Regions from separate parts of the Alteromonas lipotrueae genome, predicted to be linked through region 2. Evidence: predicted binding sites of a transcription regulator. Region 2 holds the regulator's gene; each other region holds the start of a gene.

Region 1 (5,060 bases), on a different contig from region 2:
TCATGAGCCTACAAGAACCAGAAAAGAAAATGTCGAAGTCTGACGTTAACCCGAACAACTTCATTGGCTTGCTTGAAGATCCTAAAAAAATTACCAAGAAAATTAAGCGTGCGGTAACCGACTCAGACGAACAAGCAAACATTTACTTCAACCCACAAGAAAAGCCAGGGGTATCAAACCTGCTTACCTTATTGTCATTATCGACAGGAAAGTCGATAGATGAATTAGTACCGGCCTACGAAGATAAAATGTATGGTCATTTGAAGGGTGACGTAGCTGAAGCAGTAGTGGGCCTGTTAGAGCCAATTCAGCAACGCTATGCCGATATTCGTACCAATCGTGACTACTTAAACGATGTTATGCGAAATGGCGCTGAAAAAGCATCAGCCCGCGCAGAAGAAACCCTTAAGAAGGTTTATGAAGCCGTTGGTTTTATCCCAAAACCTTAATGAATGTTTTATGGAACAGGTTAGGTTGTCGTGTTGCTGTTAATTGACAATTTCGATTCATTTACTCACAACCTGGCCCGTTACCTTACTGAATTAGGTGCATGCGTTAAGGTGGTAAGAAGCAATGCCCTTAGCATAGCCGATATAGAAGCCTTATCACCGAGTCATTTAGTGATTTCACCTGGCCCCTGTACACCTAATGAGTCGGGTATCAGCTTAAATGCAATCAGGCACTTTGCCGGGAAGATCCCAATACTTGGCGTGTGCTTAGGCCATCAAGCCATTGGCCAGGTTTTTGGGGCCTCTGTTATTGGGGCAAGAGAAATTAAGCACGGCAAAACGTCTGCGCTCTTTCATAAAGACCGAGGCTTATTTAGCGGGTTTGCGCAAGGTTATGCGGTAACCCGCTATCACTCGTTAGTGCTTGATGAAAGCCACTTACCCGAAACCTTAAATATAGATGCATGGTGCGTGACTGATGACGGGGAAAAAGAGATTATGGGCATCTCCCATAAAGCACTCCCTATCTGGGGTGTACAATTTCACCCTGAATCCTTACTGACCGAGTATGGCCACGATATTTTAAGTGCGTTTCTAAACGCCTAGAGCGTAACCCTTATTTATTCTTCCGTGGGTTCAGAATAAACTTAAGCTATATGGCTTCCTGCCGATAAAAAAGTTCTGCAATTATTCGCATTTGGCGTTGTTTTTCTTTACTTTTTATAGGTTAATCAACAAAGCGCCTTTGTTAGTATTTAGATTTAGGAAGTAGGGCGACCCAATGCACGGCATCTATGAACAGACGCACGAACAGTTACTTAGCAGGAGCTACTTTAAGATGACGACCCCAGCATCGACCCCGCCGCCTATCGATGAGCGCTTTGAGAGTCTATTAATTTCTCCAGAGCTCGCGATAAAAATGCTGGGAAAGCGTGGTCCAGGTGAGGTCAGCTTTGAACAATCAGAACAAGGTGACGCCCGCAGACAGTTACTGCATGTAGAAAAAGTCGCTATTGAGAATAAGCGCCTAAAAGCCCAATCTGATGCCTCGTATACCGAAACGGTTAACCATTACTTACATGAAGTCTTATTGGGTGAGCTTACTGAGCAGCTATCGTTTACCTCAGATGTTTTCAACAACACATTAAATTTAAGTGATGACACAGGTGCGTTACTCGACGCGCTATCGGTACGCGCAGCATCGGTATCAAAACTAGAGCCTATTGCAGCTAATTTACCTTGGCTTTATGATGAGTTGATGCACGTTGTGAACTCTCCGGCTTTTAGAAGACGGGATTCTAAAGGTAGAGTAATCGTTGTTGAAACCTTCAGAACGGCGCTGAGCTTTTTGGGGATTGAGAATTTACGCTTGCTTATTCCTTCTCTCGTCATAAAGCGCGCCATGCCTCAGGTAACCGACCCCTACCCGTGCATTAAACTCAAACTCACTCAGTTTGCGCACGGCACAGCGGTATCGGCTAGGCATCTCGCGCCACATTACAAACTAAATCCCGTTCAGGCTTATACTTTCGGCATGCTAAGTCAATTAGGTCGCTGTGCCATTATACGGTTGTACTTCAAGCTATTTGATAAGGTGCAGCTTCACCTGTTAACTGAAAGCCAAAAAGACAAAGAACGCATGCGTCATGAAGCCTTATTAAAATTGGCTCCATCGGCGAGTTATCTGATTGCATTACAAGATGAATATGCCGATGCGGTATCCGCCGATCTCATTGACAACATGATGTTGAAACGTTTATTTATTGGCGATGCGATGCGCCAATGTGCCACCAGAGAGCCCTGTGAAGCAGGGTCTTTGCCTAAGCTTCTGCACCAAGCGCGCGCTTATTCGAAAGTAAGAATGCTACATCAATCACGTATGGTTGAAGTGGCAGAAGTAAAACCAATGATTAATGAGCAAGAATATCCATCAGGTGCATTAGAAAAACTAAAATCTGTTGATATTTTCACCCTTCCTTTATCGAGGGACGAAGAAAATAGCTAATTTTTTGTGGATATTCATGCAAATTAGCTAAATGTGCCCTTTTGTCCCCATTTGAACTAAGCCAGATCAACGCGCTCTGGCTATGGGATTAAACACCTAATTCACCTTTTAATTACACTATTCCTAAACAATATGGCTTAGTAGTAAATAGTTATTCACTTTTCTTGCAAATTAAGCCAGAGTCCTTGTATATAAAGGGCTGCAGCCATTCACAAACAAGACAAACACTTAAAAAAATGGCATACTCACCGGTAATTTCGTTTATTTTTCCGCCTGTTCGAGGTCTATTGTACCAACACGGGCGCTTAAAACAGAGGTAACAAAAATGACAGTAACTCGCGCAACGTTTGATGAAGTGATGGTGCCTAACTACAATCCTGCGGGCATGGTACCCGTACGCGGTGAAGGTTCACGTGTTTGGGATCAGGATGGTGCTGAGTACATCGACTTCGCTGGCGGTATTGCCGTGAACGTACTAGGTCATTGTCACCCTGAACTCGTTAAGGCGCTTAACGAACAAGGCAGCAAGCTGTGGCACTTGAGCAACGTATTCACTAATGAGCCAGCACTTCGCTTAGCTTCTAAACTGGTGAACGCCACGTTTGCAGAGAAAGTGTACTTTGCTAACTCAGGCGCAGAAGCCAATGAAGCCGCATTAAAATTAGCTCGTCGTTTCGCATTAGATAACTACGGTGAAGACAAAAACCAAATTATTGCTTTTAACAAAGGTTTTCACGGCCGTACTTTCTTTACCGTAACGGTTGGCGGGCAAGCCGCTTATTCTGATGGCTTTGGCCCTAAGCCGGGCGCTGTTGAGCATTGCGATTATAACGATTTAGCCGCTTTTGAAGCATTAATCTCTGACAATACGTGTGCGGTTATGATGGAGCCGCTTCAAGGGGAAGGTGGTATCATTTCTCCTGATGTTGAATTTATCAAAGGTGTGCGTGAACTGTGTGATAAACACAATGCCTTGCTCATTTTTGATGAAGTGCAATCAGGTGTTGGCCGCACCGGTCACCTTTATGCCTACATGGGCTTAGGTGTAACACCTGACATTCTAACGACCGCAAAGTCGCTAGGTGGTGGCTTCCCGATTGGCGCCATGTTAACGACTACTGCGATTGCCGCACATTTAAAAGCGGGTACTCACGGAAGTACCTACGGCGGTAACCCATTAGCCTGTGCTGTAGCTGAAAAAGCATTTGATATTGTTAACCAGCCTGAAGTACTTAAAGGCGTGTTACACAAAGAAGCCTTGTACCGTGAGCTACTTACAGCCATTAACGACAAGTACGATGTATTTTCTGAAGTACGTGGGCAAGGTATGTTGCTTGGCTGCGCATTAAACGAAAAATACCAAGGTCGCGCTCGCGACTTTATGATGGCCGCAACAAAAGAGCATCTTATGTGCTTAATTGCAGGTGCAAACGTCATTCGTTTTGCTCCTTCTTTGGTTATTCCTGATGAAGATATTAAAGAAGGCCTAGCCCGCTTTGAACGTGCCGTTGCCGCGGTTGTGAACGCCGAATAAACGCCAATTTAGCGAGTAGCGAACATGAATATAATTCGCCCTATTAAGCAAGCTGATTACAAGGCCTTGTACGACATTGCCGTAGAATCAGGTATCGGGTTTACCTCGTTACCGGTTAACGATGATCTGCTACATAGAAAAGTCGACCAAGCGCAAGAAGCTTTCACCAAAGCTAACGTGACCCAACCCGGTGATGAGTCGTACCTTTTTGTAATGGAAGATACGACAACCGGTGAAGTAGTGGGTACGTCTGGCATTGAAGCAGCCGTAGGCATTGATGATGCGTTTTACCACTATCATTTGAGTAAGGTTGTGCACGCCTCTCGCGAGCTAAACATTCACAATACGGTTGAAATTCTAACCTTTTGTAATGACTACACGGGTGTTACTGAGATTTGTACGCTGTTTTTAAGAGAGCAGGCCCGTGGTGGAATTAACGGTCGCTTTCTATCGAAAGTACGCTTCTTATTTATGATGGAGCATCGTGAGCGCTTCTCTGAAACTATCATTGCTGAAATGCGTGGTGTTAGTGATGAAGAAGGTCGTTCGCCTTTCTGGGAATGGCTTGAAACGCACTTTTTCTCGATGGACTTCCCAACTGCTGATTACCTAACCGGTATTGGTAATAAGGTGTTTATTGCAGAACTGATGCCTAAATACCCTATTTACGTCAATCTATTGAGTAAAGAAGCACAGGCGGTTATTGGTCAGGTTCATGAAAAAACCCGCCCCGCCCTTCAGTTGCTTGAAGGTGAAGGATTTAGCTGTCGCGGTTATGTCGATATTTTTGATGCGGGCCCTACGGTAGAAGCCAATCTCAGTCATATCCGAACGGCACAATCTAGCTTAAAAATGCCAATTGTTATTGATGACGCGGCGGCGGCACAAGGCCAAACCCACTACATCATAAATACCTCTGTTGCAGATTTTCGCGCGGTAGCCACCGAAATAGGGGTTAACGAAGAGCAAAATATTGCCGTGCTTTCGCGTCAGGCTGCAGCCGCTCTGAATGTGCAAGAGGGCGACCATGTTCGCCTTGCACCCGTAAAGTTCAGAGACTAATTGAAGGACA
Region 2 (5,060 bases):
TTCATGGCCATACGCGCAAAGGTTTCACGTACATGTAGTGCGGTTTTAAGCGGATCAGGTTTACCATTCACCCCTTCAGGGTTCACGTAGATTAGCCCCATTTGCACTGCAGCTAATGGATTTTCCATTGTTTCTGGGGTTTCAACGTCGTTATAACGCTCATCACTTGGCGCTAGCCATTCTTTCTCAGCCCCCCAATAGGTATCTTTTTCTGGGTGCCAAATATCGGCGCGGCCAAATGCGAAACCATAAGTTTTAAGCCCCATGCTTTCATAAGCTACTGTGCCGGCAAAAACTAAAAGATCCGCCCAGCTAAGCTTGTTGCCGTACTTTTTCTTGATTGGCCACAATAAGCGGCGCGCTTTATCAAGGTTAACGTTATCCGGCCATGAGTTTAGTGGCGCGAACCGTTGGTTGCCCGTAGATGCTCCACCACGCCCATCTGCAATACGATACGAACCGGCAGCGTGCCAAGACATCCTAATCATTAGGCCACCGTAGTGCCCCCAATCTGCCGGCCACCACGACTGAGAGTCTGTCATTAGCGCGATCATATCTTTTTTCAATTCATCAAAATCAAGCATTTTCACTGCTTCGCGATAGTTGAATTCGTCACCCATTGGATTGGTTTTTGTGTCGTGCTGATGCAATATGTCTAGGTTTAGCGCCTCAGGCCACCAATCCATATTTGTGCTGCCAGTAGCCGTAAGGCCACCATGCATGACGGGACACTTTCTATCTGAATCATTTACATCGCCTAGCTTCGCGTTACTCATATTTGTTACCTCTTGCTGTTCGACAAAGCACTTAATCAATCCAACCGATTGATTGACATGTTATTATTCTAGTTATTAGATTTATATTACTACAGTGAGTTTTTTCGATGCTGATGAATAGGTTTAACGATTAGGAAATCGTTGAACCTTACGATGAGAAAACAAGACCTTATAAAGCTATTCATCAACACTGACATGTAAAATTAATTAAAGAAAGCGTAGACAATATCAATGAATTTTCTATGCCTTTTATCTCGTTTTTTGTAAAAGCTTGTTGATAAATCATAGGGCAACAAACGATATTAGTAACTAATCCCTAGGCAGGAGGTCTTATTTGAACAGATCACTTATAAACCCGCCCCTCGCCTTTTTTGCGCTAATGCCTATAACACAATTTGAACGGTTTACTTTGCCCTCAGGACTCAAGGAAGGTGTGAGCGACTCTGACTATAACGATAAATTACTTCAGATAAATGAAAACGGGGAACACCGCTTTTTTGAGGCATACATTGGCAGTGCATTTCGTCATGGCTGGCGCCTACCGTTTGTTTTTATCTCCCTACATAGATACCGATTGCAAAGTAATAGAATCGACTACCGGTAAAAACAATAAACCTACCTTAAGTAGCACTTATCAATTAGATGATTAGCAGAACCAATCATCCGTTCGCAACTTTTTAAACGTGTACCGATATTCAATAGAAGCGTTAGCCAATACGGCTACTGGCGACATCTCTGCTCTGTGGGTGGGTATCATGCATATTAACAATACAAATGAACTCATCAGCCGTGTGATTTACCCAAATAAAAAGGCAGGGTTATTGAGGTCGTAACAAACTGTCGGCAGCATGAATGCTGTCTTACAAAAATGAAATCTATTGAGTGCGATGAGTGCGTGTTAGTAGATAAACGGTTTGAAATTAAATAGTAGCCCCTCCCTTGCTAAGGATGCGGTGGCGGAGCCTACAGAGAAGTATTTACGGCGAATTGATTATGTAGGTACCTCAAACAAAAAGGCAGAATTAGTAAGGTCGTAACAAACTGTCAGTAGCATGGATGCTACTGCCAAGCCTCCATGGATGGATACTCGGCGTGTTTGTGTAGAGCTTACTAATCCTGCCTTGTACATGGGAGCAGCGCTCCCATTATCCTAGCTTTAGCCAGTTACGAAATCTACGCCTAGCTTGATGTCGCCACGAAGGCCATCTAGCATGTCGTTTTTCGCTTTTTCTTCAAATGCGCTTAGCTCGCCATATGGCAAGATTTCTTCAACACCGTTAGCACCAAGGCGAACAGGGTGAGCGAAGAATGCAGCGTCGTCGCTGTCGTCAGTTTGAACGTAAGTGTATTCAACCACGTTCTCACCTTGCATTGCTGCAACCAAAGATAAGCAGAAACGTGCAGCTGCTTGACCCATTGAAAGGGTAGCAGAACCGCCGCCAGCTTTAGCTTCAACAACTTCAGTACCCGCATTTTGGATACGAGTAGTTAGGCTTGAAACTTCATCGTCAGAGAACTCAACACCTTCAACTTGCGAAAGCAAAGGAAGAATAGTTGTGCCTGAGTGACCACCGATTACTGGAACGTGTACAGAAGCAACGTCTACTTCTTTAAGCTCAGCAACGAAAGTCTCGGCGCGAATTACGTCAAGGGTAGTAACACCGAACAATTTGTTCTTGTTATAAACACCTTTCGCTTTAAGCGTCTCAGCAGCAATCGCCACTGTTGTATTAACTGGGTTAGTAATAATGCCAACACAAGCATCTGGACAATTGTCAGCAACACCTTCAATAAGGTTCTTAACAATACCAGCGTTAATGTTGAACAAGTCTGAACGATCCATGCCCGGCTTACGCGGAACACCAGCAGGAATAAGAACAACGTCTGTACCTGTTAATGCACCAGCTAGGTCATCTTTACCGTGACCGGTTACTTTTACTGCAGTTGGGATGTGGCTTAAATCAACAGCTACACCAGGAACAACTGGCGCTACATCATAAAGCGCTAGCTCAGAACCAGCTGGCAATTGTGTTTTTAACAACAAAGACAGCGCTTGGCCAATACCACCGGCAGCACCTAACACGGCTACTTTCATACCATTTCTCCTATGGGATTACTCACGTATTTAAACGGAACGTCACACTAATGCAACGCGGGGGAAAACTCAATCATCTGATGGTCTTAATACGGCCATTTAAGGCAATTTTATGTCGATATTCACTATCATGCATGATTATGCAATTAAATTGCGCAAAGGTCACCTGTAAGGCACAATATAAAATATACGATTATTTAACTTATTAACGTTAACAGATGTGCAGGATGCTATGGCCAACGCAAAACAAGAGCAACTGATTAAAGCCTTTAAAGAAATTTTGAAAGCGGAAAGCTATGGGTCTCAGGGTGAAATTGTCGATGCCCTTAAAACTCAAGGCCATGACAATATTAGCCAATCTAAAATTTCCCGCATGCTAAGTAAATTTGGCGCAGTTCGTACCCGCAATGCTCGCGGCGATATGGTGTACTGCCTACCGCCTGAACTGGGTATGCCTACTGCTAAAAGCCCGTTAAAGCAACTTGTTCTCGACATTGTGCATAATAATGTGATGGTGATTATTCGCACCAGCCCAGGTGCAGCGCAACTCATTGCACGCTTGCTTGACTCATTAAGCAAAAAAGATGGTGTGCTTGGTACCATTGCGGGCGACGATACCATTTTTATTGCCCCTGCTGACGTGACCCTTATTGAAGAATTACGCCAACGGGTAGAAGACTTATTCGAGAATGTATAAGGCCCGACTAAATTTTTAAGCAAAAAAAAACCGCCATAACAAGATGGCGGTTAAGAATTTGTACCAGGGAGATACAAAACAACTTGGTAGCTGTGCATTTAAATTATCATAGACTTAGAAAAGAATAAGGAAAGAAAAGTAAAGAATTCGAAAACCACAATTAAATGTTTTATACGTTATAGAATTAAATTTCACCACCAACCTTATAACATTAAAAAGCACATCCAACTATCCAAATTAAATTAAAAGCCACCTTACCTTTTACCACAACCTTTCCCCACAAAAAAATAAACGATAAATCAGAAAAAATCGCTTTTAATTTTTCAAATAATAGAACCTATTTTCATCTTCGATACAACACCCTCCCATTTTAAACTTCACATGATATTTAACTGCCCCGCGTCTACGCTACACCTGCGCCCCTAATACACAAGCCCTTCACTAAACCCGCACTAAACCCGCACTAAACCCGCACTATTTGCATGCTAAACCTGCACACTATCTACCTCTCACATTATTTTTAATTTCTATCCATGCAAACCTCGTTTTATTTTTAAACAAGCCAAAAAGATAAAAAGCATAAGAATTATTTTACAAATGTATAGGAGCGTAAAGGTTTCACCGCCCTGCGTATAATTAAAGTAAATTAAGTCTAAATAGAACAAATTATACACTTTGTAAATTGCCAAATAGCGCGACGAAGTGCTTAATTCTCCCGACAGAAAACATCTGTTCAAAATAAAAACTAATAAACGTCTTTGTAATTACTAAATGTAATCACCTTCGACAAGGGGAATTTAAATGTTTAACACGAATAAACTAAGCACCGCGATTAAGCGCAGCATTATGTTAGCGGGTTCTGCTAGCATAATGGCTTCGCCGATGGCATTCGCTCAAAGTGATGATGAAAACGCAGTAGAGCCTGTTGAAAAAATTCAGGTTACTGGTTCGCGTATTAAACGGGTTGACCTTGAATCGGTATCTCCCGTTACCGTCATTACTGCTGAATCTATCGCGTTATCTGGCGATACATCGGTTGCCCAAGTGTTACGTAACTCTTCGATTAACACTTTCGGTTCATTTCGCGGCCAATCTGGCTACGGCAGCGGCGCATCTGCGTCTAGTGAAGTAAACTTGCGTGGTCTGGGTGCAGGCGCAACGCTAGTGCTTATGGATGGCCGTCGCCTACCAGGTTTAGGGTACGACGGTGGCTCATCTTCTGATATGTCGATGATCCCAATGTCAATTGTAGAGCGCATTGAAATTCTTCGCGACGGAGCTTCCGCCATTTACGGGTCTGATGCCGTGGCAGGTGTAATTAACATTATTACTAAGAAGCAGTTTGATGGCGTAAATGTAGGTTATAGCTTTGAAGATCCAGGTGCTGACGGTGGCAACTCTAGCAAGTACAACTTTTCAGCCGGCGTAACCAATGACAAAGGTAGTATCGTTTTCATTGCTGAGCATGAAAACACTCAAGAAGTCACCGATG
Region 3 (5,060 bases), on a different contig from region 2:
GCCAAGGGCAGCCATAATTTCACGTACTTCTTGGGCAATAAACTTAAAGTAGTTCATAACCATGTCTGGCAAACCAATGAAGTGGTCGTCACGAAGCTTTTGATCTTGTGTTGCTACACCGGTTGCACAGTTGTTCAAGTGACAAATACGTAAGTACTTACACCCTAACGCCACCATAGGCCCAGTACCAAAACCGAAGCTTTCAGCACCTAAAATACCCGCTTTCACTACGTCTAAACCTGTTTTAAGGCCGCCGTCAGTTTGAACGCGTACTTTATGGCGAAGGCCGTTTTCAATGAGCGCTTGCTGTGTTTCAGACAAACCTAATTCGAACGGGCTTCCAGCATATTTAACCGACGTAAGTGGGCTTGCACCTGTACCGCCATCGTAACCTGACACCGTAATAAGATCTGCATAGGCTTTTGCTACACCGGTAGCAATAGTTCCTACACCAGGTTCAGACACTAACTTCACTGAAATAAGTGCAGTTGGGTTCACCTGTTTCAAATCGAAAATAAGCTGGGCTAAATCTTCAATTGAATATATATCGTGGTGCGGTGGAGGCGAAATAAGGGTTACACCAGGCACTGAGAAACGTAACTGTGCAATATACTTATTCACTTTGTCGCCAGGTAACTGACCACCTTCACCAGGCTTCGCGCCCTGTGCCACTTTAATTTGAATAACATTCGCATTTACTAAGTAATGCGGTGTTACCCCAAAGCGACCAGAAGCAACCTGCTTAATTTTCGAGTTCTTTTCAGTACCAAAGCGCGATGGATGTTCACCACCTTCACCGGAGTTAGACTGTCCGCCTAAACGGTTCATGGCAATCGCTAACGCTTCGTGTGCTTCAGGGCTTAATGCCCCAATTGACATAGCGGCTGTATCAAAACGCGGGAATAAGTTCTGTGCGTCTTCAACTTCGCTAATATCAACCGGCTCGCTTTGTGGGTCGAGCGCTAGCAGGTCACGAATGTGCGCAGGAGAGCGCTCGTTGACCAGTTTCGCATACTGCTGGTAATCGCTGTATTCGCCGCTCATTACTGCTTTTTGCAGTGTGCTGACTACATCTGGGTTATACGCATGGTATTCGCCGCCGTGTACATACTTAAGCAAACCACCGTGATCAACAGGCTTACGTTTTAACCAAGCCACGCGGTTTAGATTAACCGTATCTTGTTGGAAATCGTCGAAATCAGCACCTTGAAGGCGCGAGGTAACACCTCTGAAACACAGTTCCATTACCGCATCGTTAATACCGATAGCTTCGAATAATTTCGAACTACGGTAACTTGCCACGGTACTGATACCCATTTTCGACATTATTTTGTACAAACCTTTATTGATACCTTTACGGTAGTTCAACGTGGCTTGCATAGGTGAAATGTCGAGTTCGCCTTTCTCACAAAGCTGTTCAATGGTTTCGTAGGCTAAGAACGGATACACCGCTGTAGCACCTAAACCAATGAGTACGGCAAAGTGATGTGGGTCACGGGCACTGGCGGTTTCAATGACTACGTTCGCGTCGCATCGTAGTGATTTATCAACTAAACGGCGCTGTACTGCACCAACGGCCATAGCAGCTGGAATAGGTAAGCGGTTTTGTCTGATATTGCGATCGGATAAAATCACGAACGCCGCACGCTTTTGTTTAACTAAGTGCTCTACTTCGTTACAAATACGCTCGATGGCTTTTTTCAAACCTTCTTGCGGTTGGTACTGAAGTTCAACCACTTCTGAATAGTAATTATCAGGGTTAAATTCACGTAGCTGTTTTAAGTCGGTATACATCAGTATTGGCGAGTTAAACAATACGCGGTCTGCATAACCTGAGGTTTCGCTGAATACGTTTTGCTCGCGGCCAATACAGGTGGCTAGCGACATTACGTGGTTTTCACGTAATGGATCGATAGGCGGGTTAGTTACCTGTGCAAACTGCTGACGGAAGTAATCGTAAACGGTACGCTGGCGTGAAGACATAACCGCCATTGGCGTATCATCACCCATAGAGCCAACGGCTTCTTGACCGTCTTTCGCAAGTACTTTAATAACTTGCTGAATTTCTTCATAGCTATAGCTGAACTGCTTATGGAATACCGAAATGGTGTCGTCATCAAAAACGCGTTTTCCAATCAGTGAAGCATCTAGCTTTTCAATAGGCGTTAAATGACGAATATGTTTATCGAGCCACTCTTTATATGGGTGACGCGCTTTTAACTCTTCATCAATTTCAGTGGAACGCCAGATTTTACCTGTGTAGGTATCAACCGCTAGCATTTCACCTGGGCCTACGCGGCCTTTTTCAATAACGTCAGCTTCTTCGTAATCCCAAATACCCACTTCTGAGGCAAGGGTAATGAAGCCATTTTTGGTGATAACGTAACGGGCAGGGCGAAGACCATTTCGGTCTAGGTTACATGCCACGTGGCGGCCGTTCGTTAATACGATACCGGCAGGGCCATCCCACGGTTCCATATGCATCGAGTTGAACTCGTAAAATGCACGTAGGTCGTCATCCATGGTTTTGTTATTTTGATAAGCAGGTGGCACTAATAAACGCATGGCACGGAACAAATCCATCCCACCGGCTAAGAATAGCTCAAGCATGTTATCAAGTGACGATGAATCAGAACCTTCGGTATTAACAAAAGGAGCTGCTTCTTTCAAATCAGGAATAAGCGGCGTAGCAAATTTAGAGGCACGTGCCATTGCCCAATCTCGGTTGCCTTTAATGGTGTTAATTTCACCATTGTGCGCCAAGAAACGGAACGGTTGCGCGAGTGGCCAGCGTGGTAACGTATTGGTTGAAAAGCGCTGATGGAATACACAAATAGCACTTTGCAGACGTTCGTCGGCTAAATCTAAATAGAAGGCAGGTAAGTCTTTCGGCATTACCAAGCCTTTGTAAATGGTTACCAAGCCAGATAGGCAGGCAACATAAAAATCAGGATCGCTTTCAAGGCGCTTTTCAGCGCGGCGACGCACCATATAAAGGCGGCGTTCAAGATCGCGCTTGCGCCAACCTGCTGGTGCATTCACAAATACTTGTTCTATTTGTGGCACGCCGGTAAGAGCAAGTTCACCCAATACAGAGCGATCGACAGGCACTTCGCGCCAGCCAACAACACTAAGGGTTTCTTTTTCAAGTTCTTCATTCAACACCTCACGCGCAGTTTGCGCAAGGGCCTGGTCCTGGCTTAGAAAGATCATGCCAACGCCGTATTTTTTGCTGAGTTTCCAGCCATTTTCTGCGGCGATAGTATGGAAGAACGCATCCGGTTTCTGCAGTAGTAAACCACAGCCGTCTCCGGTTTTCCCGTCAGCGGCAATACCGCCTCGATGCTGCATACGGTCTAAACCGTGAATAGCGGTTTCTACTAGCGTATGGCTAGCTTCTCCGTGGGTATGGGCGATTAAGCCAAATCCACAGTTATCCCGGGAATCGTTGGGGTTGTATAAACTCATCTCTTAACTCCTTCAACCTTTGACTGGGGCAAGGTGTGCGTTGCGTGTAGATGCGCCTAGGTATTGCGTATCACAACATTGTTCAGACGTCTTTTGTCGAGCTGGCACTATTACCGCTCTATGCGCCTTTTCTTGTCGTTATTTATTATTAGAGGATTCCAGTCGTGTTCCGCATTTTTATGCATTATTGCTTTGCGGGGCGTACAAAATACCTATATTGATATGTAAAATCAAACGCTAAAGCAGGGGGTATAACAAAGATTTAGCATATAGTTTAAAATATTCACTATTTTCATAGTGTTAAACTTATAAATTCATGTTTGTAACAAAAATGTTATAACCCGATATATCGTCTTATTGGTAGGCATTGAAATTATAGCAAGTATCTTCAAATTGCCAAAAATGAATAAAAATTCATGTTGAGGTGTTTAATATCTAGTCAAGGGCCTGTTTGCTGTATTTTTATGTAGTTGTAAAGCCTTTCTTACACAATATCAGAATCGCACTGCGTTGTACAAAAAATGCACCGCCATAAGTCGGTCCACTTAAACGCACAGCCACCCTTCAATACCTGCGAACTCAGTGAGCATTTCCGTAATGCATAAACCCTGATAGGATATGTCGAAAATAATCCTAAAAATAAGTCGTTCATGCATTCAGATTCTCCAAATGACTCTTGGGCTATTCGCTTTGCACAATTTGTGCAGCGCTTCGGTACGCTTAAGTTAAGTATTCTGTTCGTTGTATTATCGCTGGTATTTACGCTTGGCGGCTCTTACGTAATTCGCGTAAGCATGGGCAGTGCAGTACAACCCGATGACTTTATCAGCGCGGTTATACTCACCATGCTTTCGGCACCTTGGGTGCTGTACTTTTTTAGCGAGCTTATAAAGCAGTTAGAAAACTCACGTACCAATCTTAAAGAAGTGGTAAGTCAACTAGAGCGCTTGCGTGAAGAAGATGTTTTTCTTAACCGTGAGCTGCAAACGAATATCCGCCAATTAAACCACGAAATTGAGCAGCGTAAATTAGCGCAAGAAGAGCGTGAAGCCTTATTTAAAGACTTAGAACGTGAAATTCAGGATAAATCTGAACAAGAAGCGCAAGCCCGCCGTTTATCTACCTTACTTCGTTCGATTATCGATGCTTCGCCAGATCTTATTTACTACCGAAATGAAGAAGGGCGCTTTGCGGGCTGCAACCGTATAGCAGAACTCATGACGGGTAAAACAGAGCAGGAACTGCTTGGCTTAACCCCTACTGATGTTTATGAAGAAGACTTGGCGCGCCAAATCGTCGCCAGTGATCACGAAGTATTAGAAACTAACGCCAGTATTACTGAAGAGTTATGGCTACGCTTTGCCGATGGCCGCCGTCGCTACTTCGAAATGAAGCGAGTTCCATTCTTCGATAAAGAAGGCAACCGTTTAGGCTTGCTATCATTTGGTCGAGACATGACTGAACGTAAACAAGCGGAAAATGCAGCGGCGAAAGCCAGTACCGATAAAACGCGCTTTATTGCGACGATTAGCCATGAACTACGCACGCCGCTAAACGGTATTGTTGGCTTAAGTAGAATGCTGCGCGATACC

What was found. Region 2 encodes ArgR, which controls arginine synthesis, uptake and breakdown. Its sites were predicted from a motif close to ANTGAATANNTATTCANT; they were not measured.
Region 1: KYS23_RS05070 (aspartate aminotransferase family protein) is a predicted target of ArgR. The motif match lies at 2,597-2,614, and genes of this name have one in related genera.
Region 3: gltB (glutamate synthase large subunit) is a predicted target of ArgR. The motif match lies at 3,637-3,654, and genes of this name have one in related genera.

Annotation. Positions count from the first base shown of each region.
Region 1 covers NZ_JAESDJ010000002.1:380,943-386,002, reverse strand. Annotated here, with positions in the region: gene trpS (tryptophan--tRNA ligase) at 1-449, shown strand, start outside; gene KYS23_RS05080 (anthranilate synthase component II) at 480-1,055, shown strand; gene KYS23_RS05075 (HDOD domain-containing protein) at 1,288-2,454, shown strand; gene KYS23_RS05070 (aspartate aminotransferase family protein) at 2,780-3,988, shown strand; gene astA (arginine N-succinyltransferase) at 4,013-5,050, shown strand.
Region 2 covers NZ_JAESDJ010000011.1:60,965-66,024, reverse strand. Annotated here, with positions in the region: gene katG (catalase/peroxidase HPI) at 1-776, opposite strand, end outside; gene KYS23_RS15015 (hypothetical protein) at 1,286-1,426, shown strand; gene mdh (malate dehydrogenase) at 1,933-2,871, opposite strand; gene argR (transcriptional regulator ArgR) at 3,104-3,568, shown strand; gene KYS23_RS15000 (TonB-dependent receptor plug domain-containing protein) at 4,370-5,060, shown strand, end outside.
Region 3 covers NZ_JAESDJ010000003.1:154,784-159,843, reverse strand. Annotated here, with positions in the region: gene gltB (glutamate synthase large subunit) at 1-3,468, opposite strand, end outside; gene arcB (aerobic respiration two-component sensor histidine kinase ArcB) at 4,119-5,060, shown strand, end outside.